DNA from 4 places in the Pseudomonas sp. SG20056 genome. Region 1 is predicted to be linked to each of the others. Evidence: riboswitches for the same ligand, from Rfam matches in the RefSeq annotation. Region 1 holds a riboswitch; each other region holds the start of a gene.
What was found. A riboswitch is a leader RNA that binds a small molecule or an ion and turns the genes downstream of it on or off. The one in region 1 is predicted to bind cobalamin.

Region 1 (5,669 bases):
CTACAGCGCCATTTGCATGGCCCAGGCCATGCCCGAAGGTGGTCGACTGATCTGCTGCGACATCCCCGCTGAGTACAACGCCACTGCCGAGCGTTATTGGCGCGAAGCGGGATTGAGTGGGTGTATCGAACAGCGTTTGGCGCCGGCGCTACAGACCCTGGCGGAGCTAGAAGCTGAAGGTTTGGCTGGCAGTATCGACCTGCTGTTTATCGACGCCGACAAGGCCAATTACCCAGCCTATTTGGAACATGCCCTGCGCCTGGTGCGCCAGGGTGGACTGATCCTGTTCGATAATACCCTGTGGAGCGGACGTGTGCTTGAGCAGAACCCCGAAAGCGACGACACCCGAGCCATTCAGGCGCTTAACCTGGCGCTGCGGGATGATCCACGCCTCGACCTGTCCTTGTTGCCGTTGGGCGACGGTTTGAGCCTGTGCCGTAAACGCTGAACCCGTATGCCTGAACCGATTCGTCTGCCCGAACAACCTGATGCCTGCGAGCTCTGCGCCCGTGCGGCCGCTTTGACGCGTCACCATTTGATCCCCAAGGCGCTGCACAACAAGGTTTATGTGCAGAAGCGCTTCGGCAAAAGCGAGCGCATCAGCGCCACGCTCTGGGTCTGCCGTGCCTGCCACAATCAGATCCACCGGCTGTTCAGCGAAAAGGAGCTGGCGCTGACCTATAACAATCGCGACAGCCTGCTCAGCGACGAACGCCTACGTACGTTTGTTGAGTGGCTGGCCAGCAAGCCGGCGGGCTTTATGCCCAGACATTGAATCGCGGCTAGGCTTGCTGCTTGTTTGTGATGACCTTCTGACCCCTTAGTAGTGGCGACTGCCGATGACCTGTTTACGCGCGCTGTCATGTGTATGCCTTGCTCTGCTGTTGGGCGCCTGTGCTGGGCCAACGCCGCTGATGCTGATGAGCACGCCGGTGATTTATCACCAGGCTGCTATCGATCCTTTCGCCCATTTGTCACCGGCAGAACGGGTGCCCGATGTGGCACTGTTCTACGCCACTACCCGGGCGCCAGAGGGCGTGGGCTATGGCAATCGCGTCAGTCCAACCTTGCAACTGGGGCGTGCCCAGGTGCGTTTGGGCGACCAGCAGAGTGATTGGTCGCAATTGCATTCGGCTTCGGTTAGCGAGCTGCGCGCGCGTGAGCTGCCACTGAGTCTGATTGCGGCTCAGCAAACAGCGGTACTGCCGGTGCTGCGGCCGATTGATGTGCCTTTGGCGCCGCCGGTGCAGAGCTATGTCGATGCGATCAACCTGGCGCTGGACAACGCCCGCGACAAGGAAATCATCATCTATGTGCATGGTGCCAAGGTGGATTTCGCCAATGCCTGTGAACTGACGGGCGAGCTGGTACATTTTGCCGGGCGCGACTTTGTCGGTCTGGCGTTCGACTGGCCGTCACACCAGAACATTGCCAGCTATCTGCTCGGCATTGATGTGAATCGCGCTCGTGATTCTAGCCAGGCGTTGGCGCAGTTGATCGAACTGCTGGCGCGGCATACCGCTGCCGAGCGGATCAACCTGATCGCCTATAGCGCCGGTGGGCGCGTGGCATCTCTGGCGTTGCAGACGTTCCAGAATCGTCATCCGGATTTGAATACCGCGCAGTTGCAGGCGCGTTATCGGATTGGCGCAGTGGTGTTTGCCGCTGCGGATGTCCCCGAGGAAGTATTTGAGGGGCGTCTGCCGGCAATCAGTCGCGTCGCTGAGCAGGTGATGATCACTGTGTCCGATCAGGACGAGGCACTGGATTACGCGCAGCGCCTGATGCCTGGTGGCGCACGGATTGGCAGCAGTCGGGCCGAGCAGAGCCTGCACCAGTTCACCCGCAGGCGGCACTTGAACAATGTCACTCTGCTGGATGTGTCCGGTAATAGCAGCGAGCGCGGCTTTGATATCGTCGGGCATCACTACTGGTACCGTCACCCCTGGGTCAGCAGTGATGTGATCTTGCTGCTGCGTACCAACCTGCCGCCGGATCAGCGGGCGCTCTCTGTCACCGAGCACCCGGCAGTCTGGTACATGAATACTGACTACCCGCTGACGGTACGTGAAGCAACCCGGCGGGTACTCAAGGGGCAGTGGTAGGTGTTCTGGTCTGGCCTTAAGTGACGAAACATGCAGCTTGGTGCCAGCAGGATGTAAGTCTGGATATGGCTAGTAAAAACCAACGGATAGCGAATGAGGAATCAGCATGTTCACCCCTAAGCGTTTTGCCATTTTGGCTCTGCTCGGCCTGCCGTTAGCGACCCTGCAGGCGGCTGAGCCAGCGTTCAGCTGTGCCAAGGTAGCGGCTGGCAGTATCGAGGAGCTGATTTGTCAGACGCCTGCTCTGGCCGAACTTGATCAGAAAATGGCGAGTGTTTATCAGCAGGCTTCGGCCAAGGCCGAAAATCAGCATCCTCCTGTACTCAAGGCTGAGCAGAGAGGTTGGATAAAAGGCCGCAATGACTGCTGGAAGGCCGCTGACCGTGAGCAGTGTGTAGCCGAGAGCTATCGCCTGCGGATTGCCGAATTGCAGGCGCGCTACGCGTTACTGAAAGGGACCGGTCCGGTGCATTTTCAATGCGATGACCTGCCAGCCAAGGAAGTCATCGTCACCTACTACCCCACCGAGCCTGGGACCCTGCTGGCCGAGTTTGCTGACAGCGTGGCGCTGATGTACCAGCAACCTGCAGCCAGCGGCAGCAAATATCAGGGGCGCAACGAATCATTCTGGGAGCACCAGGGTGAGGCGAGCGTGGTGTGGGGCTATGGCTCGCCCGAGATGAAGTGTCAGGCCAAGTAATCCTGGTGGCTTAAGCAGTCTGCGCCAAATGGCGCATTCGTTTGACGCTTAATCATGAACTCTCTAACCTTCGCGCCTTGTAGCAGGTGCCCCCAACGCATTGCGTGTGCGGGGTGAAACAGGGAAGTCGGTGCGCTGTGCGTGTGAACGCCCGCTATTCCGACGCTGCCCCCGCAACGGTAAGTGAGTCAAACGCCGCAAGAGCCACTGTGCGTGATGCATGGGAAGGTGCGGTCGTGAGCCATTCGGCTCGCTCACAAGCCCGGAGACCGGCCTGCTGCAGTCCACGGCATCGCGGAGGGCGATGGCTGGCGTGTGGTGTGCGCTGTGCGCAGGCCCGCGCTTTCCCTATCCCCGCATGCTTTTTCAAGCCAGATCGCCCTGTGGCGGTGGAGCAGTGCGATGACTGAATCGATTGAACGTGACGCCCGGCACAAGGCGCGCATGGCCCGCAAGAAAGCCCTTATCGATGAAAAGATTGCCCAGGCCCAGGATGAGTATGGCCTGCTGCTGGTGCACAGCGGCAATGGCAAGGGCAAGAGCAGCAGCGCCTTCGGCATGGTCGCCCGCGCCCTGGGCCACGGCCTCAAGGTGGGCGTGGTGCAATTTATCAAGGGTGCAGCCAGCACTGGCGAAGAAGCCTTCTTTCGCCGTTTTCCCGATGAAGTCAGCTACCACGTGATGGGCGAGGGCTTTACCTGGGAGACCCAGGATCGCCAGCGTGATATCGACAAGGCGCGCGAAGCCTGGACGGTGGCGGCGCAGCTGCTGAATGACCCGGCCATCGGTCTGGTGGTGCTCGACGAGCTGAATATCGCTCTGAAATACGGATATCTGGAACTCGACGCGGTGCTCGCCGATATCGAGGCGCGGCCGCTGCTACAGCATGTGGTAGTAACTGGTCGGGGCGCGTTGCCGGGCATGATCGAGGCCGCGGATACCGTGACCGAGATGAGCCTGGTCAAGCATGCGTTCAAGGCCGGGGTTAAGGCGCAGAAGGGTGTGGAGTTTTGAACAGCGCCCGCTCATGCCCCGCGTTATTGATCGCGGCACCGGCCTCCGGTCAGGGTAAAACCACGGTCACCGCGGCCTTGGCGCGCTTGCATGCACGCCAGGGCAAGCGCGTGCGGGTGTTCAAATGCGGCCCGGACTTTCTTGACCCGATGATTCTCGCTCGCGCCAGCGGTGCGCCGGTGTATCAGCTCGACCTGTGGATGGTCGGTGAAGCCGAGAGCCGTCGTCTGCTCTGGGAGGCGGCGGGTGAGGCTGACCTGATTCTGATTGAAGGGGTGATGGGCCTGTTCGATGGTACGCCTTCGGCAGCCGATCTGGCCCGGCACTTTGGTGTGCCGGTGCTAGCGGTGATCGACGGTTCGGCCATGGCGCAGACCTTCGGCGCCATGGCGCATGGCCTGGCGACCTTCCAGGCGGATCTGCCGTTTTCTGGCGTGCTCGGTAACCGGGTTGGCAGTGTGCGGCATGGCGAGATCCTGCGTGATGTGCTGCCGGCCTCGATCCGCTGGTACGGCGCATTACCACGCAGCGCCGAGGTCGGTTTACCGAGCCGCCATCTCGGCCTGGTTCAGGCGGGCGAACTGCTCGACCTGGATGCCCGTCTGGACGCCGCCGCCGATGCTTTGGCTGCCAGTGCCGATACCAGTCTGCCGCCGCCAGTCAGCTTCGCCGCACCAGAGCAGGCAAGGCCCGCGCAATTGCTCAAGGATGTGCGGATTGGCGTAGCACGCGACAGCGCTTTTGCCTTTCTCTATCAGGCCAACCTCGATTTGCTGCGCGAACTGGGTGCCGAATTGCAGTTCTTTTCGCCGCTTACAGATGAGCAGTTGCCGGATGTCGACAGCCTGTACCTGCCCGGCGGTTACCCAGAGCTGCATCTGGAGCAACTTGAAGCCAACCAGGCTATGGCCGAGGCAATCCGCGCTCACCACGAGGCAGGCAAACCGATCCACGCCGAGTGCGGTGGCATGCTTTACCTGCTCGACAAACTGACCGACAAGCAGGGCGCCAGCGGGCAGATGCTCGGTTTGTTAAACGGCGAGGCGACCCTGCAACCACGTATGACCGCCATGGCCCTGCAACAGGCTGAGCTGCCAGAAGGGCTGCTGCGCGGCCACAGTTTTCACTACTCGGCGCTCAGCAGCGAACTGCAACCGCTGACCCGTGGAGAGTGCCCGAACTACAAGCGCACCAGTGAGGCGGTCTATCGCCAGGGGCGGATGACCGCCTCCTATATTCACTTCTATCTGCCGTCCGACCCGGTTGCCGCTGCCGCGCTGTTTTGTCCCGGTGCGCCGGCATGAGCGAGCAGGCCTTCAGTGCCGAAGAGCGTGCGGCGGTCTACCGCGCCATCGCTGAGCGCCGCGATATGCGCCATTTCAGCGGTGGCGAGGTGGCTCCCGAGTTGCTCGCGCGCTTGCTCGAAGCTGCGCATCAGGCGCCCAGCGTGGGCTTGATGCAGCCCTGGCGGTTTATTCGCATCACCCGTCCGGCCTTGCGCGAAGCGATCCACGGCCTGGTAGAGGAGGAGCGCACGCGCACCGCCGAGGCGTTGGGCGAGCGCAGCGACGAGTTTATGCGGCTGAAAGTCGAGGGTATTCGCGACTGCGCCGAACTGTTGGTGGTGGCCCTGATGGAGGGGCGTGAGGCCCATGTGTTTGGCCGCCGCACCTTGCCGGAGATGGACCTCGCATCCCTGGCCTGCGCGATTCAGAACCTCTGGCTGGCGGCCCGTGCAGAGGGTTTGGGCATGGGCTGGGTGTCGCTTTTCGAGCCCCAAGCCCTGGCGGATCTGCTCAATATGCCGACGGGTAGCAAACCGTTGGCGGTGCTGTGCCTGGGGCCAGTGA
Region 2 (5,669 bases), 1.9 Mb from region 1:
GGGGTTGTCGCACCCCGGCACCATAATCACCCGCGCGCCGCGCTCGGCCAGTTCGACCAGGCGCTCGATGCCGTAGCGCCAATAGCTGACGCCGCCGTGCACGGAAATCAGGATGACCTTGGCGTGCTGCAGCACCTGCTCAACGTAGAGATCCACCGAGGCGTGATTGCTCAGCTGCGCCGGGCTGGCCAGACGCAAACTGGGGTAATCCGCCGGCAGCTGCCGCGCCACTTCGGCCAGCAACGACAGGTGCGAATCGCCGGTGCACAGAATCACCAGCTCGGCCGGGGTCTGGCCGAGGTCGGCAATGCTGTCGACCGGCAGCTGGCTGCCGGGCTGGGTGCGCAATAGATGCATGGGGAATTCACCTGTGGGAGGGGCTTTAGCCGCGACAGGCCCTATAAGGCTCGCGGCTAAAGCCCCTCCCACATTTCCATCAGGCCAATGCCGTCTGCAGCTCGGCTTCGATAGCGGCTTGATCCAGCGTCTGGCCAATCACCACCAGGCGGGTGATGCGCGGCTCATCGGCCTGCCAGGCGCGGTCGAAGTGTTTATCGAAACGTTGGCCAACGCCTTGCAGCAGCAGGCGCATCGGCTTGCCGGGAATCGCGGCGAAACCCTTGATGCGCAGAATGCCGTGTTTGCTGACCGCCTCCTTCAGCGCTTGCAGCAGACACGCTTCCTCGGCTTCAGGCAGTTCCACGTGGAACGAGGCGAACTCGTCGTGATCGTGGTCTTCATGGCCTTCCAGGTCATGGTGGGTCTTACGGCCCTCGATATGCAGTTCGGTCTCGCAGTTCAGGCCCAGCAGCACGTCCAGCGGCAACTCGCCGCCGTGGGCTTCGATGATTTTCACTGCGGGCGGCAGCTCCTCGGCTACTTCTGCACGCACGGCAGCCAAAGCGGCGGCGTCGAGCAGGTCGGCCTTGTTGAGGATCACCAGGTCGGCGCTGGCCAGCTGATCGGCAAACAGCTCGTGCAGCGGCGATTCATGGTCCAGATTCGGGTCAAGCTTGCGCTGCGCATCGACCTGATCAGGGAAGGCGGCAAAAGTGCCGGCCGCCACAGCCGGGCTGTCGACCACGGTGATCACTGCATCCACGGTGCAGGCGTTACGAATTTCCGGCCAGTTAAAGGCCTGTACCAGCGGCTTGGGTAACGCCAGGCCGGAGGTTTCAATCAGGATATGGTCGAGCTCGCCGCGCCGTGCCACCAGCTCGCGCATCACCGGGAAGAACTCTTCCTGCACGGTGCAGCACAGACAGCCGTTGGCCAGCTCGAAGATGCGGCCGCTGGCTTCTTCTTCGCTGCAACCGATGGAGCACTGCTTGAGGATTTCGCCGTCGATGCCCAGCTCGCCGAACTCGTTGACGATCACCGCGATGCGCCGCCCGTCGGCATGGCCGAGCATGTGCCGCAGCAGGGTGGTTTTGCCGGCGCCGAGAAAGCCGGTAACGATGGTGACGGGAAGTTTGGCGAGGGTTTGCATGGCGAGTCCTGCGTGACGTCGAAAGAAAGACGAGCAGGAGGCGGCACAGACATGACAGCCACGGGGCGTCAGCCAACACCACCGGATCACCCCGCCCGGTTGTCGAAAACGTGACGAGGCAGGTCTCCTGGCTCACGGTCTGCGCCTTGCGCGACCCTTCACCTTCCCGCCGCTGGCAGTGGTGTATCGAAGGGCTTTGGACCGTTCACAGTTGCGGGGGCAGCCAAGGCATCAACCTTGTTCCCTCTTAGCTTCGTGGACATGCCCACGAAGAACCTCGAACGCGACAAGGCTACGCAGGCCATGGCGGCCGGTCAATCGCGGTTGACCACTGCCGGCCACCATGTTGAGCTACGCCGCCGCACACACCGAGCGCCACAGATGATCCCCAGCCACACCCCTCGCCGCCCCGCTGCCGCCGTTCAGGTGGTCGCCGGGTTGGGCTGCCGTAGTGGCTGCAATGTGGAGGACTTACTCAGCCTGCTGCTGCATAGCTTGCAGACGCATGGCCTGACTGTGGATAACTTGGCGGGGCTGGCCAGCATCGCGCATAAACGCGACGAGCCGGGCCTGCTGGTATTGGCCGAACGCCTTGGTCTGCAGCTGAACTGCTTTAGTGCGGAAGAATTGCAGCCCTATCAGCACCTCGTGCAAAGCTCGCCGCTCACCCTGGCCGCAACCGGCAGCCCGGCTGTCGCCGAACCCTGCGCCATGGCCCTGGCCACGCTTATGAGCGGCAATGCTGCCCGCCTGCTCGGCGAAAAAAACCGCAACGCCAGCGCCACCTGCGCGCTGGCGTCGATTGCACCCAAGGATCTGTCATGACCGTCTACTTTATCGGCGCCGGCCCCGGCGACCCCGAGCTGATCACCGTCAAAGGCCAGCGCCTGCTGCGCAGCTGCCCGGTGATTCTCTATGCCGGTTCGCTGGTGCCGGCAGCAGTGCTCGAAGGACATAGCGCCGAACTGGTGATCAACACCGCCGAGCTGCATCTGGATGAAATCATCGAGCTGATCCGCCAGGCCGATGACAAAGGCCAGGATGTGGCCCGCGTACACTCTGGCGACCCGTCGCTGTATGGCGCGATTGGCGAGCAGATCCGCCACCTGCGTCGGCTGGGCATCGCCTTCGAGATCATCCCTGGAGTCACGGCCACTGCGGCCTGCGCTGCCTTGCTGGAAAGCGAACTGACCCTGCCTGAGGTGTCGCAGACGCTGATTCTCACGCGCTATGCGAGCAAGTCGAACATGCCCGAGGGCGAGGCACTGGGCGACTTGGCGCGCCACGGTGCGACCATGGCCATCCACCTGGGCGTGGTGCACCTGAGCAAGATCGTTACTGAGTTGCTGCCGCATTACGGCGCGGATTGCCCGATTGCCGTGGTCCATCGCGCCAGCTGGCCGGATCAGGATTGGGTCAGCGGCACCCTCGCCACCATCGAGGAACAGGTGCGCGCCAAGGGCTTTCGCCGCACCGCGCTGATCCTCGTCGGCCGCGTGCTGCACGCCGAACAGTTCGCCGACTCGGCGTTGTACAACGCCGAGCATCGACACCTGTTCAGATCAGCGGACGATTAAAGCCGGCTAGAGATGAATCTCCGCAGCCTTGATCCCCAGTAAGCGCAGCTCTTCGATCAGGCCATTGAGATCGGCGAAGGACTCCACCTGCTCCTGGTCATCGACCAGAAAGAAGCTGGTGCCTGCACCTTTCTTCAACAGCACGATCCACTCCCGCGTATTGGCCGGGTTGGCGATGATATGGGTATCAAAGAGCACGCCCTGAGCCTGCTTGCTCTTTATATCTTCACGCCGCATCGGCCAGCCCCTGCTTACTCAACCGTTACGCTCTTGGCCAGATTGCGCGGCTGGTCGACGTCGGTGCCCTTGAGCACGGCGACGTAGTAGGACAGCAGCTGCAGCGGAATGGTGTAGAGGATCGGCGCGAGGGCGTCGTGGATGTGCGGCATGTTCACCACATGGGTGCCCTCGCCATTGCTCATGCCGGCCTGCTGATCGGCAAACACCACCAGCTCGCCGCCACGGGCGCGCACTTCCTGCAGGTTGGATTTGAGCTTTTCCAGCAGCTCGTTGTTCGGCGCCACGGTGACCACCGGCATATCGCTGTCCACCAGCGCCAATGGGCCGTGCTTGAGCTCGCCAGCCGGGTAGGCTTCGGCGTGGATATAGGAGATTTCCTTGAGCTTGAGCGCGCCTTCCATCGCCACCGGGTACTGCGCGCCGCGGCCGAGGAACAGGCTGTGGTGCTTCTCGGCGAACAGCTCGGAGACTTTCTCCACCACGCTGTCCATGGCCAGGGCTTCGCCCAGGCGGGTCGGCAGGCGGCGCAGCTCTTCCACCAGCTCGGCTTGCAGGGCTTTATCCAGGGTGCCACGCACCTGGCCGAGGGACAGCGTCAGCAGCATCAGCGCGACCAGCTGGGTGGTGAAGGCTTTAGTTGAGGCCACACCGATTTCCGGGCCGGCCTGGGTCAGCAGGGTCAGGTCGGATTCGCGCACCAGCGAGCTGATGCCAACGTTGCAGATCGCCAGGCTGGCCAGGTAGCCCAACTCCTTACCGTTACGCAGCGCGGCCAGGGTGTCGGCGGTTTCGCCGGACTGGGAGATGCTGACAAACAGGGTGTCCGGCTGCACCACTACCTTGCGGTAGCGAAATTCGCTCGCCACTTCGATCTGGCAAGGAATCCCAGCCAGGCCTTCCAGCCAGTAACGGGCGACCATACCGGCGTGATAACTGGTGCCGCAGGCAACGATCTGCACGTTGCGCACCTTGGCAAACAGCTCAGCGGCTTGCGGACCGAAAGCCTGAACCAGTACGTGGTCGGAACCCAGACGGCCTTCCAGGGTGCGTTGTACGACCTTGGGCTGTTCGTGGATTTCCTTGAGCATAAAGTGGCGGTACTCGCCCTTGTCAGCGGCCTCGGCACCTTCGTGGTACTGCACGCTCTCACGCGTCACCGACTGGCCGGCGGCATCCCAGATCTGCACGCTGTCGCGCTGGATCTCAGCAATATCGCCTTCTTCCAGGTACATAAAACGGTCGGTGACCTGACGCAGAGCCAGCTGGTCGGAGGCAAGGAAGTTTTCGCCCAGACCCAGGCCGATCACCAGTGGGCTGCCACTGCGCGCGGCGACCAGGCGATCCGGCTGCTTGCTGCTGATCACCGCCAGGCCATAGGCGCCGTGCAGTTGCTTGACCGCCTGTTTCAGCGCGGCCGTCAGGTCTGTCTGCGCTTTGAGGATGTGATCGAGCAGGTGCACGATCACTTCGGTGTCGGTGTCAGAGCTGAACACATAGCCCAAGCCCTTGAGCTCGCTGCGCAGTTCTTCGTGGTTCTCGATGATGCCGTTGTGCACCACCGCCAGGTCATGGCCGGAGAAGTGCGGGTGGGCATTGCGCTCGCTTGGCGCACCGTGGGTAGCCCAGCGGGTGTGGGCGATGCCCAGGCGGCCGGCCAATGGTTCAGTGCTCAGCGCGCTTTCCAGCTCGCTGACCTTGCCGACACGGCGGCGACGATCGAGACCGCCCTGCTCAGTCAGCAGCGCCACACCGGCACTGTCATAGCCGCGGTATTCCAGGCGCTTGAGGCCTTCAACCAACACGGCGGTGATATTGCGTTCAGCGACTGCGCCTACGATGCCACACATAATCTTCTCCTTAAGCTTCAACAGCCGCGCAGATCAGCTTGATGCCGCGCTCGGTTAATTGTTCACGAGCCTCAGGGCTGAGGCGTTCGTCAGTTATCAGGGTATGGATGCTGCTCCAGGGCAACTCCAGGTTGGGAATCTTGCGGCCGATCTTGTCGCTCTCGACCATCACCACCACTTCGCGAGCCACCTCGGCCATGACCCGGCTCAGGCCGAGCAATTCATTGAAGGTGGTGGTGCCACGGTTCAGGTCGATGCCATCAGCACCGATAAACAGCTGGTCGAAGTCATACGAACGCAGCACCTGTTCGGCGACTTGGCCCTGGAAGGATTCCGAATGCGGGTCCCAGGTGCCGCCGGTCATCAACAGCACCGGCTCGTGCTCCAGCTCGCTGATGGCGCGGGCCACGTTGAGCGAGTTGGTCATCACCACCAGGCCGGGCTTGTGGCCAAGCTGCGGGATCATCGCCGCGGTGGTGGTGCCGCTGTCGATGATGATCCGCGCATGCTCACGAA
Region 3 (5,669 bases), 1.7 Mb from region 1:
AAGCGCTTTGGCGGTGGCTGGGCTGCGCAGCGCCTGGATGTGTATGGCAGCCTGGCGGGCGGCGAGCTGATGGCCGCAGGCTTTCTCGCTAACGAGAACAAGCCGGTGTTCAAGAGCCACGACCGCTACGGTCATCGCGCCGATCTAGTGGAGTTTCACCCGGCCTATCACCAGTTGATGAGTGCAGCCATCGAGCATGGCTTGCCGTCCATGCCCTGGACCGACCCGCGCGCCGGCGCCCAGGTGGCACGCGCCGCCATGAGTTACCTGCACAGTCAGGCCGAAGCGGGCAGCGGTTGCCCGCTGACCATGACCTTTGCCAGCGTGCCCGCACTCAAGCTACAGGCCGATGTGGCCGAGAAGTGGTTGCCGAAAATTCTGTCTACCCAGTACGACCCGCGCAACCTGCCAATCGAGCAGAAAAGCGGCGCGACCATCGGCATGGCCATGACCGAAAAGCAGGGCGGCACCGATGTGCGCGCCAACACCACGCGCGCCTACCCGGTGGGCCTCGGTGGTCCCGGTCAGGCTTATGAGCTGGTGGGGCACAAGTGGTTCTGCTCGGCGCCGATGTGTGATGCCTTTCTGACCCTGGCGTATACCGCCAAGGGCCTGACCTGCTTTCTGCTACCGCGCCACCGGCCGGACGGCACGCGCAACGAGTTCTATATCCAGCGCCTGAAAAACAAGCTGGGTAACTGGTCGAACGCCTCCAGTGAAGTGGAGTTTCGCGGTGCGCTGGCCTGGATGGTTGGTGAAGAAGGCCGTGGCGTGCCGACCATTATCGAGATGGTCGCGCTGACCCGTTTCGACTGCATGATTGGCTCCAGCGCGCTGATGCGTCAGGCCCTGACCCAGGCCTCACACCACTGCGCTCATCGCCAGGTGGGCGGTCGTGTACTCAGCGAGCAGCCGCTGATGCAGAACGTACTGGCTGATCTGGCCCTGGAAAGCGAAGCGGCCCTGGCGCTGACCATGCGCATGGGCAAGGCGCTGGATAACCCGCACGATGAGCAGGAAGACAAGTTCGCCCGCCTGGTCACCGCCGTGGGCAAGTATTGGATCTGCAAACGCGCGCCGGCCATGATCAACGAGGCCGCCGAGTGCATGGGTGGCGCGGGGTATGTCGAGGACACCATCCTGCCAAGGCTGTACCGCGAAGCACCGGTCAACTCGACCTGGGAAGGTTCGGGTAACGTGCAGTGCCTGGACGTGTTGCGCGCACTGTCCAAGGAGCCGGGCGTGCTTGATGCGCTGTTTGCCGAGCTGGGCGACGGTCATGGTGAAGCGCGGTTGAAAGCCCATATCACGCAATTGCAGGCGGATTTCCGTGACACCGCCGATATTCAGTATCGCGCCCGTCAGCTCACCGAAGACGTGGCCCTGGCGCTGCAGGCCAAGCTGTTGCTGGAAGCCGGTAATGCGGCCGTGTCGGACGCCTTTATCGCCAGCCGTCTGGGCGGGCAGGGCGGGCGGGTCTACGGCACCTTGCCGCGTGGGGTGAATGTCGAGGCGCTGGTTGCGCGCAGTACGCCGCACCTGATCTGAGGCCTGAACATGCACAGCAGTCTGTTTGAGCGCTTAAAGGTCTGGCTGACCGGCGATATTGCAGCGGATTACGGTATCTCCCTGCTGCAGGCCGTCGCCGGGGTGGCGAGCTTCAGCAGTCAGCCGCCGGCCGTGCACTTCAATCCACTCGGCGGTGTGCATGGCGGCTACACCGCCACGCTGTTCGATGCGGCGTTGGGGTTGGCGGTGTATTCGCAGGCTAGTGCTGAGGAGGTCTACGTGACCGCCAGCCTGCAGGTGAATTACCTGCGCCCGATTGGTCTTGCCGCCTTGCCGCTGCATACCGAGGCCTGCGTGCAGCAGCGCGAAGGGCGACAGGTCGCGGTGCAGGCCACGCTGCATGATGCCCAGGGGCAACTGTGCGCCAATGCCAGTGCGGTATTCACTTGCTTGCGTCATACGGCGTCAGGCGCTACTGAGTCCGTTGGGCTAGCTGCGCGGTAAACGCCGGGCCTCTGTCATTTCTCGTGGCCGCCGGGTAAGGTGGCCGCCGATGGTTCCAGCTCGTGTGGTGCGACTGGATGAAAAGGGAACAGGGTGAAGCGCTCGTCGCCAATGCCCTGGCTGCCCCCGCAACTGTAAACGGCGAGCGACGCCCAGATGCCACTGACCGTAAGGTTGGGAAGGCGGGTGGCGCATCAAGCCGTGAGCCAGGAGACCTGCCATCGAAGCCGGGCGCTTATGCCCATCCCCTCAATCCGGATCATCGCGCGGTGGGCGCGGTACAGGAATCGCTATGCACATCGAACCAGAAGTCGTTACTGGCGCCAAAATTTTCCTCAGTTATGCAACAGCCGCAGGTGCCTTTGGCCTCTGCGCCAAACTTGCCCTCGATAACGTACGCAGCAACGGTGGCGCTGCCGCCCTGGCTTTGCGTAGCTTGCTGACCACTGCCTTGGTGTTCTGCTTCTTCGAGGTCTTTCCGCATCATGCGGTCGGGGTTTCCGAGGTACACCTGATCCTCGGCTCGACCCTGTTGCTGCTGTTTGGCGCTGGCGCAACGGCGATTGGTTTGGCCGCAGGCCTGCTGTTGCAGGGGCTGCTGTTTGCCCAGTTTGACCTGCCGCAGTACGGCATGAACGTCACCACGCTGCTGGTGCCGCTGTGGGCGATCAGTGTGCTGGCCAAGCGCATCATTGCACCGGGTACTGCTTATGTTGATCTCTCCTACAAGCAGGCGCTGGCGCTGTCGACGGCCTATCAGGGCGGCATTGTCGCTTGGGTCGGTTTCTGGGCGTTCTACGGCAACGGTTTCTCCGCTGAGAACCTGATGGCCGTGGGCAGTTTCGGCCTGGCCTATATGAGCGTGATCCTCATCGAACCGCTGGTTGATCTCGGTGTGCTGGCCGCTGCCAAGGCGCTGTCCGCGTATAGCCGTGGGCCGCTGTTCAACACGCGTCTGCATCAGCCGGCCTGATTGATTACTGGCGACGCTGCCAGATCAGCTTGCCGGTATTGCTCTCAGTGACCAGGTACTGGTCACTAAAGCGATAGTAGGCGGCAGGCTGATAGTCACTGCGGCCCTGCATCTGCACTTCCAACAGGCCGTTGTTACTCTGCCAGCGGCCGCTGTATTGCAGCTCGCCAGGGCTGTCGTAGTTCCAGTCGGCGCCACCTGCCACGCTACGTGTCCATTGTGAAACGCTGCCGTCGCCCTGCAGTTGCAGGATCATCTGGGTGGTCATGGAGGCGAAATTGGCGCCGCCGCTGTTGATGATCTTTTCGTGCACCCAGGTGCCGATCAGCGCCGGGTCGCGTGTGGCGTTGTTGCTTGGGCTGTTAGCTTGAGCGGTTGCGGCTGCACTGAGGTTCTGCCGGTGAAACAGCGCCTTGCGTTCCAGGGTGGCCCCGGTAGTCGGGTTACGTGCGGCAATATGAGCGTTGAGCATGCCATTGGCGTAGGTGGCATTCATATTGGCAATCAGCTGCCCAGATTGCGCTTCGCTGATCTGCGCGCGGAGCAACTGGCCGTCAAAGTTGCCGCTGATTTGCAGGCGTAACCTGCCACCCTCCACATATTCTCCCGTGACCTGCTGGCCCTGGCTGCGCAGGTGCATTTCGGCTGGCTGGCCATCCAGCGTGGTCAGGTAATGGCCATCCAGGCTATCGGCTAGCAGAAAACTGGGTAATAAACAGAGCACAAGGGTGAGCAGCGCGCGCGGCATGAGTGTTCCTTAGGCAATTGGCTGACAGAAGATTAGCAACGGATGCTTGACCTGGGGGCCGCCCCGCACTTGCAGACTGGTGACGCAGCTTAATAGAGGAGCGTTGCCATGACCCGTGAACAAGCCTTCTGGCAGGAATACCAACTGTCCCGCGCCCAGCGCGGTATTGATCCGGCAGCCGAGCTGCGCCATCTGGAGCGGGCGCATATTCTCGGTCAGCGTTATTTCAGCGAACACCTGCGCAGCCACCTGTGGATGCTTGCCTGGGCTTGGCGCCAGCGTGATTGGGCCGAGGGCCTGGCACAACTGCTGCGCATTCCCGGTAGCCTGGGGTCGTTGCTGGGGCTGTTTCCCTTGGGAAATCCGGGCACACGGCGCGTCGGCCCGCTGACCCCGCAGGCTGTGCCCGAGGATCTGCAAGCGCTGCTCAAGTAGCCTGCGCGGGCAACGTCGCGCTATCGCAAACGCGGCGGATCAGGGCAAGATAGAGCCATTCCGATCAGCCAGGAAGGTGCCTTGTGAACCCTTGTTCCGATGACTTTATTGTCGCCAACACCGCTGAAGAAGCAGTGGATCGTCTGGCCGCCTTGCACCTGCAGGCGACCACGGGCTTGAGTCAGGCGCTTAAGCGCTACCTGAAAGAGCGCGTCAAACCAGATGCCGCTCAGCAGTGCCAGTTCCGCTACCCCGAGTTGCGTCTGGTTTACCTGTGTCAGGGCGAAGTGCCGACCACCGTGCGTGCCTACGCCAAGGTGCAGGTGCCCGGCACTTACAGCGTCACCGTCACGCACCCGGCGGCGTTCCGCAAATACCTGCTGGAGCAGTTACGGCCACTGATGAACGACTTCACCGTGCGCGTGGAAGTGGGCATCAGCCAGCAGAACATTCCTTATCCGTACGTGGTCGAGCAGGGCGATGAGCTGGCCGGCTCCGGGGTAACCGCCGCTGAGTTGGCGCGGGTATTCCCCAGCACTGATCTGTCCGCCGCCACCGACGGTACAGCCGATGGCCTGTACGACTGGGAAAACACCGATCCGCTGCCGCTGGCGCTGTTCGACGCGGCAAGGGTGGATTTCTCCCTGCGCCGTTTGGTGCATTACACCGGCAGCGACTGGCGGCATGTACAGCCGTGGATTCTGCTGACCAACTACCATCGCTACGTCGACCAATTTATCCGCCATGGTCTGGACATGTTGGTCGGTGAGTCGCGCTTCAACCGCATGGTGCTGCCGGGCAACGTGGTGATCGAGCGCGGCATGGCCGAAGGCGAGATGCAGGCGATTATCGAAAACGTCATCTGGCACCGTTACCAGATGCCGGCCTACCACCTGCAGGCCGAGGACGGCCATGGCATCACTCTGGTCAACATCGGCGTCGGCCCATCCAACGCGAAGAACATCACCGATCACCTGGCCGTGCTGCGTCCGCACTGCTGGCTGATGATCGGCCACTGCGGCGGCCTGCGTCAGTCGCAGACCATCGGCGACTACGTGCTGGCTCACGCCTATATGCGCCGCGATGGCATTCTCGACCGCGTGCTGCCGCCAAACATTCCGCTGCCGGCCCTGGCCGAGGTGCAGCAGGCGCTGCAGGAAGCGGCCAAGCTGGTGACCGGTGAAGAGGGAGATGAGCTGAAGAAGCGCCTGCGTACCGGCACCGTGCTGACCTACGACGACCGCAACTGGGAACTGCGCTGGGCCCAGGAGCGGCCGTTGATCAATCTCTCCCGCGCGGTGGCCGTGGACATGGAAAGCGGCACCATCGCCGCGCAAGGTTATCGCCTGCGCGTGCCCTACGGCACGCTGCTGTGCGTGTCCGACAAGCCGCTGCACAGCGAGATCAAACTGCCGGGTGCGGCCGGTGCCTTCTATGAGCGCGCCGTGACCCAGCACCTGCATATCGGCATCACCGCGCTGGAACTGATGCGCAGCCAGC
Region 4 (5,669 bases), 2.0 Mb from region 1:
CGGCCAGCTCATCCATCACATTGCGCCCGCCAGCGGCTTCGATCAGCGCCTGTGGCATGGCCAGGCGGCCGGCGGTAAACGGGCTTTCCTCGCCGCTGTCGTAGAGAAACACCCGTGGCGCCGGGCCGCTATCGGCCAGGCGTGCACGCACCGCCGCCACCCGTTGCTGCATGCCCTGCACCAGCGCCTCAGCGCGAGGCTGCACGGCGAAGATGCGGCCAAGGTTGTGCAGATCGTTGTAGACATCCTCCAGGCTGGCCACCCGGCGTGGCATGACATGGGCGCAGGACTCGCTCAGCTCATACACCGGAATGCCGAACCGCGCCAGGCTGGCCGGGGTGACTTCACCACCGACGCGCATGCCGTAGTTCCAGCCGGCGAAGAAGAAATCCGCCTCGGCGTTGAGCAAGTTTTCCAGCGACGGATGCCGCGCGGCCAACTCGGGCAAGTCGGCCAGCTGCGCCATCAGCTCGGGGTTGGGAGTTTTCCAGGCGCTGATGCCGCTGTAACCGACCATCCGCGATTTCAGCCCGAGGGCCAGCAGCATGCCGGTCAGGTTGATGTCCTGACTGACTGCGCGCTGCGGCGGTTGTTCGATGGTCAGCTGACGGTCGCAGCTGGTGACGGTAACCGCCTGGGCAGACAGGGCCGCGCCCAGCAGCGGCAGGCAGAGGGCGTAATGCAGAAAACGCTTCATGGATTGATCCAGGTAATACGCGGGTGCCCCGCGAGGGGATGACGGTCGACCAGCGCCTGCACGCCATACACCTCGGCCAGCAGCGCTTCCGTCAGCACTTCGGCGGGGGTGCCGCTGGCCACCACGCGGCCATGGTCGAGCACATACAGGCGGTCGCAAAAGGCCGCTGCCAGGTTGAGATCATGGAAGCTGGCCAGGGTTGCCAGGCCAAGGTTTTTGATCAGCCGCAACAGCTCCAGCTGGTAGCGCGGGTCGAGGTGATTGGTCGGCTCGTCGAGGATCAGCAGCGTCGGTTGCTGCACCAACGCGCGGGCCAGCAGCACACGTTGCTTCTCGCCGCCGGAAAGGTGGGCGAAAGCCTGGCGCTTGTGCTCGGTCAAACCCACCCGCGCCAATGCCTGCTCGACCAGGGCGAGATCGGCCTGATCATCGCCATCGAACAGGCCCTTGTGCGGCGTGCGGCCCATGGCGGCGACTTCGGCCACGGTGAGGCCGAAGTCCTGGGGAAACTCCTGCAACACCACCGCCACCCGCTGCGCGCACCAGCGCGGCGAACGGCTCCACAGCGCTTCGCCGTCCAGCTCGACACAGCCCTGATCAGGCCGCTGAAAACGGTAGGCGCAGCGCAGCAGGCTGGTCTTGCCGCTGCCGTTGGGGCCGAGCAGACCGACCAGCTGGCCGTCGCCCACCGCCAGGTCGATGCCGTCGAGCAAGGCCTGCTCGCCGTTGGGCGACCAGGCCAGGTCGCTGATCTGCAAGTGCGGCATCAGAAACGGTAATCGGCAGTGACGAACAACGAACGCGGCGCGCCTAGGTACCACTGCTGGCCATCGCTGCTGCCGGTGGTGGCGTACTGGCGGTCGAACAGGTTGTTCAGCTCCAGCCCCAGACGCACGTCCGCCAGCACTTGCCAGCCGATGTTGGCATCGACCACGGTGTAGCTCGGCAGCGTCACGTTGTTCGCCGTGTCGGCGTAGCGCGCATCGACATAACGCGCGCCGACACCGGCCTGCACCTGCTCGCTCAGCGCCTTGCTCAGCCACAGGTTGGCGGTGCGCCGTGGCACGTTGGTCGGCCGATTGCCGCTGCGGTCACCACCGGCTTCCGTGAAGTCGTCGTACTCGGCGCGCACCCACGCGGCGTTGGCCGACACCTGCCAGCCCTGCCCCAGCGCCAGCTCCAGGGTGGCTTCCAGGCCGTCGGACGACTGCTGGCCGATCTGCTCGGTCGACGCGGTCGGGGTGGCGCGGCTGAGCAGCTTCTCCTTGACGATATGGTAAGCAGCCAGCGTCCATTCGCCCTGGCCATTCCAGAACGCCTGCTTGAGGCCGATTTCGGTTTGCTTGGCCTCGCTCAGGTCGAACTGCTGCTGGGTCGGGTTGAGTGTCAGCAGGTTGCTCACGCCCTCGGTGCTAGTGGCATACTGACCATACAGCGACAGCTCGGGCGTGACCTCGAAGACCAAGCCGGCGCGCCAGTTATCGCCGCTGAGGCTGCGGTCCTTACGCGAGTCATCAACCAGGTTACTGCGGTCGATATGTACCTGATCGCGGCGCACACCGCTGACCAGCGACAGGCGCTCAGTCAGCTGGGTGCGGTTCTCGGCGAACAGCGAGAATTGCCGCGCCAGATTGCGTTCGCGCGGGCCGTACCCCAGTGGATCGGTGCTCTGGTACTGGCCACCACCGCTGCCGGCGAGCGGCACGCTGTCAGTAAAGCTGCTGGCAAAGTCGTGCTGACGGGCGAAGTGAATACGGTTGTAGTCCACGCCCACCACGCTGCGGCTATCCAGACCGAAAAGGGCGTGCTCCAGGGTGAAGGTCTGACGGTCGCCGACCTGCTCCTGGGTGTGCTTGATCTCGTAGAAATCGCTGCGCTTGACCTGATCACCCGGCTGCCAGCGGTAGGACTCAGCATTGCGCCAGTAGCGCTGGGTTTTGATGTAGTAGAGCTGGTTGCTGGCGCTCAGGGCATCGTTGATCCGCCAGTCGCTGACCAGTCGGGTGATCTGGTCGTTGTAGCGAATCTCGGCGTTATCGACGTTGTAATTGCTCTCGCGCAGGCTCTCGCGGTACTGGCCGGCGACCAGCGGCGTGCCCAGGTAGCGCTGCGGGTCCTGATCGCCCTGATCATGGGACAGGGTGAAACTCAGCGCATCGCTGGCATCCCAGCGCAGGGCCGCGCTCAACGCCTGGCTCTGCGACTCGCCGTCATCGACCCAGCCATTGCTGGCCTGCTGATTGAGGTTGAGCCGGTAGCTCAACGCATCGCTGAGCGAACCACCGCTGTCCAGCGCGGCCTGGCGGCGATCGTCGCTGCCGTAACCGAAGCGCAGCTGGTTGCTGATGGCGCCGGTAAAGGGCTTTTTCGGCACCACGTTGATCACCGCGCCGGTCGCGCCTTCGCCGTACAGCACCGAGGCCGGGCCGCGCAGCACGTCGACGCGCTCCACCGACCAGGTGTCGACCGGGAAGGTCACGGTGCCGGCCCCGACATACTGACGGGTGCCGTCGTACAGCTGCATGGTCGCGCTGTGCCCGGTAAAGCCGCGCGCCGACAGTGCGGTGCCGCCATTGCCGGGGCTGCCAATGCTGCTGATGCCAGGGGTGCGGGTGACCGCGTCCTGCACGCTGAGGTTGTTGCGCCCGCGCACCTGCGCGCCGCTCAGGCTGCTGGTGCTGGCAGGGGTTTGCAGGGCCGTCAGGCCCAAGCGCGAACCACTGCTGCTGGGCGTATGCAGATCGCTTTCGCCCTCCGCAGCAGCCTTGGCCTGAATGGTCGTGGCCGGCAAATTGACCGGGGACTCGCCCGCCACAGCCGTACCGGCCAGGCACAGGGCAAGGGAAACAGAGAGTTGAGACAGGGGATAGCGCGCCATGATGCTTCCATCGCAAAAGGGATAGGCACGGCAATCCCGATGGAAACGCGCAACAGCAAAACACGGGCGCACAGGCACCCACGATCGGCGTCAACGCCCGCCCACCGCGGGTTGCCAAACAGTTGGGAGTTGCCGCTGCATCACTGGCAGCGCACAACATCCCTAAGAACCTGTTTACGATTCCGCGAGCTAGAGCAATGCAAGGCAAAAAGAGGCAAGGAAGCGGAGTGTACTTTTGTACATGAGCATTCCGAGCCTGTTTTTAACGCAGCAGTGCCGACGCGCAGCAGATGGTAGACAGGTTCTAAGAATCAGGCCGGTCTCCGGGCTTACGAGGGTCATGAAGCCATCGCCTTCCCATGCAGAAACTGCACAGTGGCATCGTGATGACGTCGCTCGCTTACCGTTGCGGGGGCAGCGTCGGACTAGCCCAAAGGGCGCACCGACTTCCCGTTTAACCTCACGCACGGCGGCGTGAGACACCTGAAACGGCGCGGATATGACCATCCGCGCCAGCACAAGTCAAGACGTGAACTCGACAAGGCCGCCCGCTCAAGGACGAGGGTTACATCTGTGGGAGGCGCTTTAGCGGCGACTTCTGATAAGTGATAGAGCGGCTGTAGTCGCGGCTAAAGCCCCTCCCACACTCAGCTCTGATCAATGCGCAGCTCGGGCACGGCGCGGCCGGCCACCAGGCGCTCATCGACCAGGCGGATCAGCTCGGCTTCATCGCGCACGCGGAACCACTCACCGGCCGGATAAAGGCTGGCCGTCGGGCCCAGATCACAGGGGAACTGGCACTGCGTACGGGTGATATGCACGCCGCCTTCGCACTCCAGTTTGCCGGCGGCCTTGAGGCGCTGACGCAGGGTTTTCCACAGGTCCAGCGCACCGCGCCGGGTGCAGCGCGGGCCGTTGCACAACAGCAGGCGCTGCGCATGCGGCGGAATCTGCGACCAGGCGTGATGCCCCGGCACCGCGGCCACACCGACACAAGGCAGGTGCAGCTCGGGGCGCTCGATCAGCGCGCAGGCGGCCTCCACCGGCAAGCCCTCGGCCTGGCCAATCGCACTGGCGACAAACAGCTGATCGGGATTGGCCTGCTGGCCTAGCTCGCTGCGCAGCCAATCGAGGTGCGGGCTGCTGCTCTGCGGCTCCAGATCAATCACCAGCAACGGCCGCTCGCCCTCGGTAACCCGCTGCCAGAGCGGCGCATAGCCTGCGCTGGTATCGACGATATCGGCCAACGCCGCTTCCCCGCGCAGCTCAGCCAAGCGCCGGCGGAACAGCTCAGCAAACGCGCCCTCGGCCAGGTCAGGGCCGACAAACAGAATGCGGGCGTAAGGGGAAACGGACGTGGTCATGGCGGCCTCCAAAGCGGGGCGGCAGTCTAACAGGGGATTTTTTGCCTTGGGGGGCAACCGCTCGGCGGCCAACTTGCCCTATAACTGCAGCGCCTCGGTCAGCGCTTCGAGGCTAACAAACTCGCGGTCCACACTCGGCAAGAGCGGCCGGCGCAGCAGCAATACCGGCAAACCCAACTCGCGCGCCACCTGCAATTTCGGCTCGGTGGACTGGCTGCCACTGTTCTTGCTGATCAGCACATCGGTGCCCAGGCGAGCGAATAACGCGCGTTCCTCGTCCAGCGCGAACGGCCCGCGCGCCCCGATAATCTCGGCACGCGGCACGCCTTGCTGGGCCGTCAGACAACGTACGGTCCAGTGCTGATGCAGGGGTATCTCGTGCAGGTGTTCCAGCGGCTCGCGGCCCAGGGTAAACAGCGGACGGCGGAAATCCTTCAGGGCTTCGACCAAACCGGCCCAGTTATCCACTTCACGCCAGTCATCACCCTCGCCGGCTTGCCAGCCGGGACGACGCAGCGCCCAGCAGGCGATTCCGCTCAACTCGGCGGCGCGGACGGCATTGGCGCTGATCTGTGCGGCATAGGGGTGGGTCAGATCCAACAGCAGTTCGATGCACTGCTCGCGGATAAACTCCGCCAATCCTTCGGCCCCGCCAAAGCCACCAACGCGCACCTGGCAGGGCAAGTCATCCGGCACCCGACCCAGCCCGGCCAGGCTGTAGATGGCTTCG

Region 2: another riboswitch for cobalamin. It lies ahead of cobW (cobalamin biosynthesis protein CobW); the one in region 1 lies ahead of cobO (cob(I)yrinic acid a,c-diamide adenosyltransferase).
Region 3: another riboswitch for cobalamin. It lies ahead of RHP75_RS17250 (energy-coupling factor ABC transporter permease); the one in region 1 lies ahead of cobO (cob(I)yrinic acid a,c-diamide adenosyltransferase).
Region 4: another riboswitch for cobalamin. It lies ahead of RHP75_RS20935 (TonB-dependent receptor); the one in region 1 lies ahead of cobO (cob(I)yrinic acid a,c-diamide adenosyltransferase).

Annotation. Positions count from the first base shown of each region.
Region 1 covers NZ_CP134499.1:1,906,633-1,912,301, forward strand. The annotation lists gene RHP75_RS09245 (class I SAM-dependent methyltransferase) at 1-448, shown strand, start outside; gene RHP75_RS09250 (hypothetical protein) at 455-775, shown strand; gene RHP75_RS09255 (alpha/beta hydrolase) at 840-2,105, shown strand; gene RHP75_RS09260 (MliC family protein) at 2,212-2,805, shown strand; cobalamin riboswitch at 2,873-3,098, shown strand; gene cobO (cob(I)yrinic acid a,c-diamide adenosyltransferase) at 3,208-3,819, shown strand; gene RHP75_RS09270 (cobyrinate a,c-diamide synthase) at 3,816-5,123, shown strand; gene bluB (5,6-dimethylbenzimidazole synthase) at 5,120-5,669, shown strand, end outside.
Region 2 covers NZ_CP134499.1:4,458,611-4,464,279, forward strand. The annotation lists gene cobN (cobaltochelatase subunit CobN) at 1-357, opposite strand, end outside; gene cobW (cobalamin biosynthesis protein CobW) at 437-1,489, opposite strand; cobalamin riboswitch at 1,589-1,784, opposite strand; gene RHP75_RS21010 (cobalamin biosynthesis protein) at 1,751-2,314, shown strand; gene cobM (precorrin-4 C(11)-methyltransferase) at 2,311-3,066, shown strand; gene RHP75_RS21020 (hypothetical protein) at 3,073-3,303, opposite strand; gene glmS (glutamine--fructose-6-phosphate transaminase (isomerizing)) at 3,318-5,153, opposite strand; gene RHP75_RS21030 (DeoR family transcriptional regulator) at 5,164-5,669, opposite strand, start outside.
Region 3 covers NZ_CP134499.1:3,617,178-3,622,846, reverse strand. The annotation lists gene RHP75_RS17260 (acyl-CoA dehydrogenase family protein) at 1-1,548, shown strand, start outside; gene RHP75_RS17255 (PaaI family thioesterase) at 1,558-2,013, shown strand; cobalamin riboswitch at 2,047-2,251, shown strand; gene RHP75_RS17250 (energy-coupling factor ABC transporter permease) at 2,306-2,986, shown strand; gene RHP75_RS17245 (hypothetical protein) at 2,991-3,734, opposite strand; gene RHP75_RS17240 (DUF3703 domain-containing protein) at 3,843-4,169, shown strand; gene amn (AMP nucleosidase) at 4,253-5,669, shown strand, end outside.
Region 4 covers NZ_CP134499.1:4,439,338-4,445,006, forward strand. The annotation lists gene RHP75_RS20925 (ABC transporter substrate-binding protein) at 1-697, opposite strand, end outside; gene RHP75_RS20930 (ABC transporter ATP-binding protein) at 694-1,464, opposite strand; gene RHP75_RS20935 (TonB-dependent receptor) at 1,464-3,575, opposite strand; cobalamin riboswitch at 3,872-4,077, opposite strand; gene RHP75_RS20940 ((2Fe-2S) ferredoxin domain-containing protein) at 4,223-4,939, opposite strand; gene RHP75_RS20945 (cobalt-precorrin-6A reductase) at 5,018-5,669, opposite strand, start outside.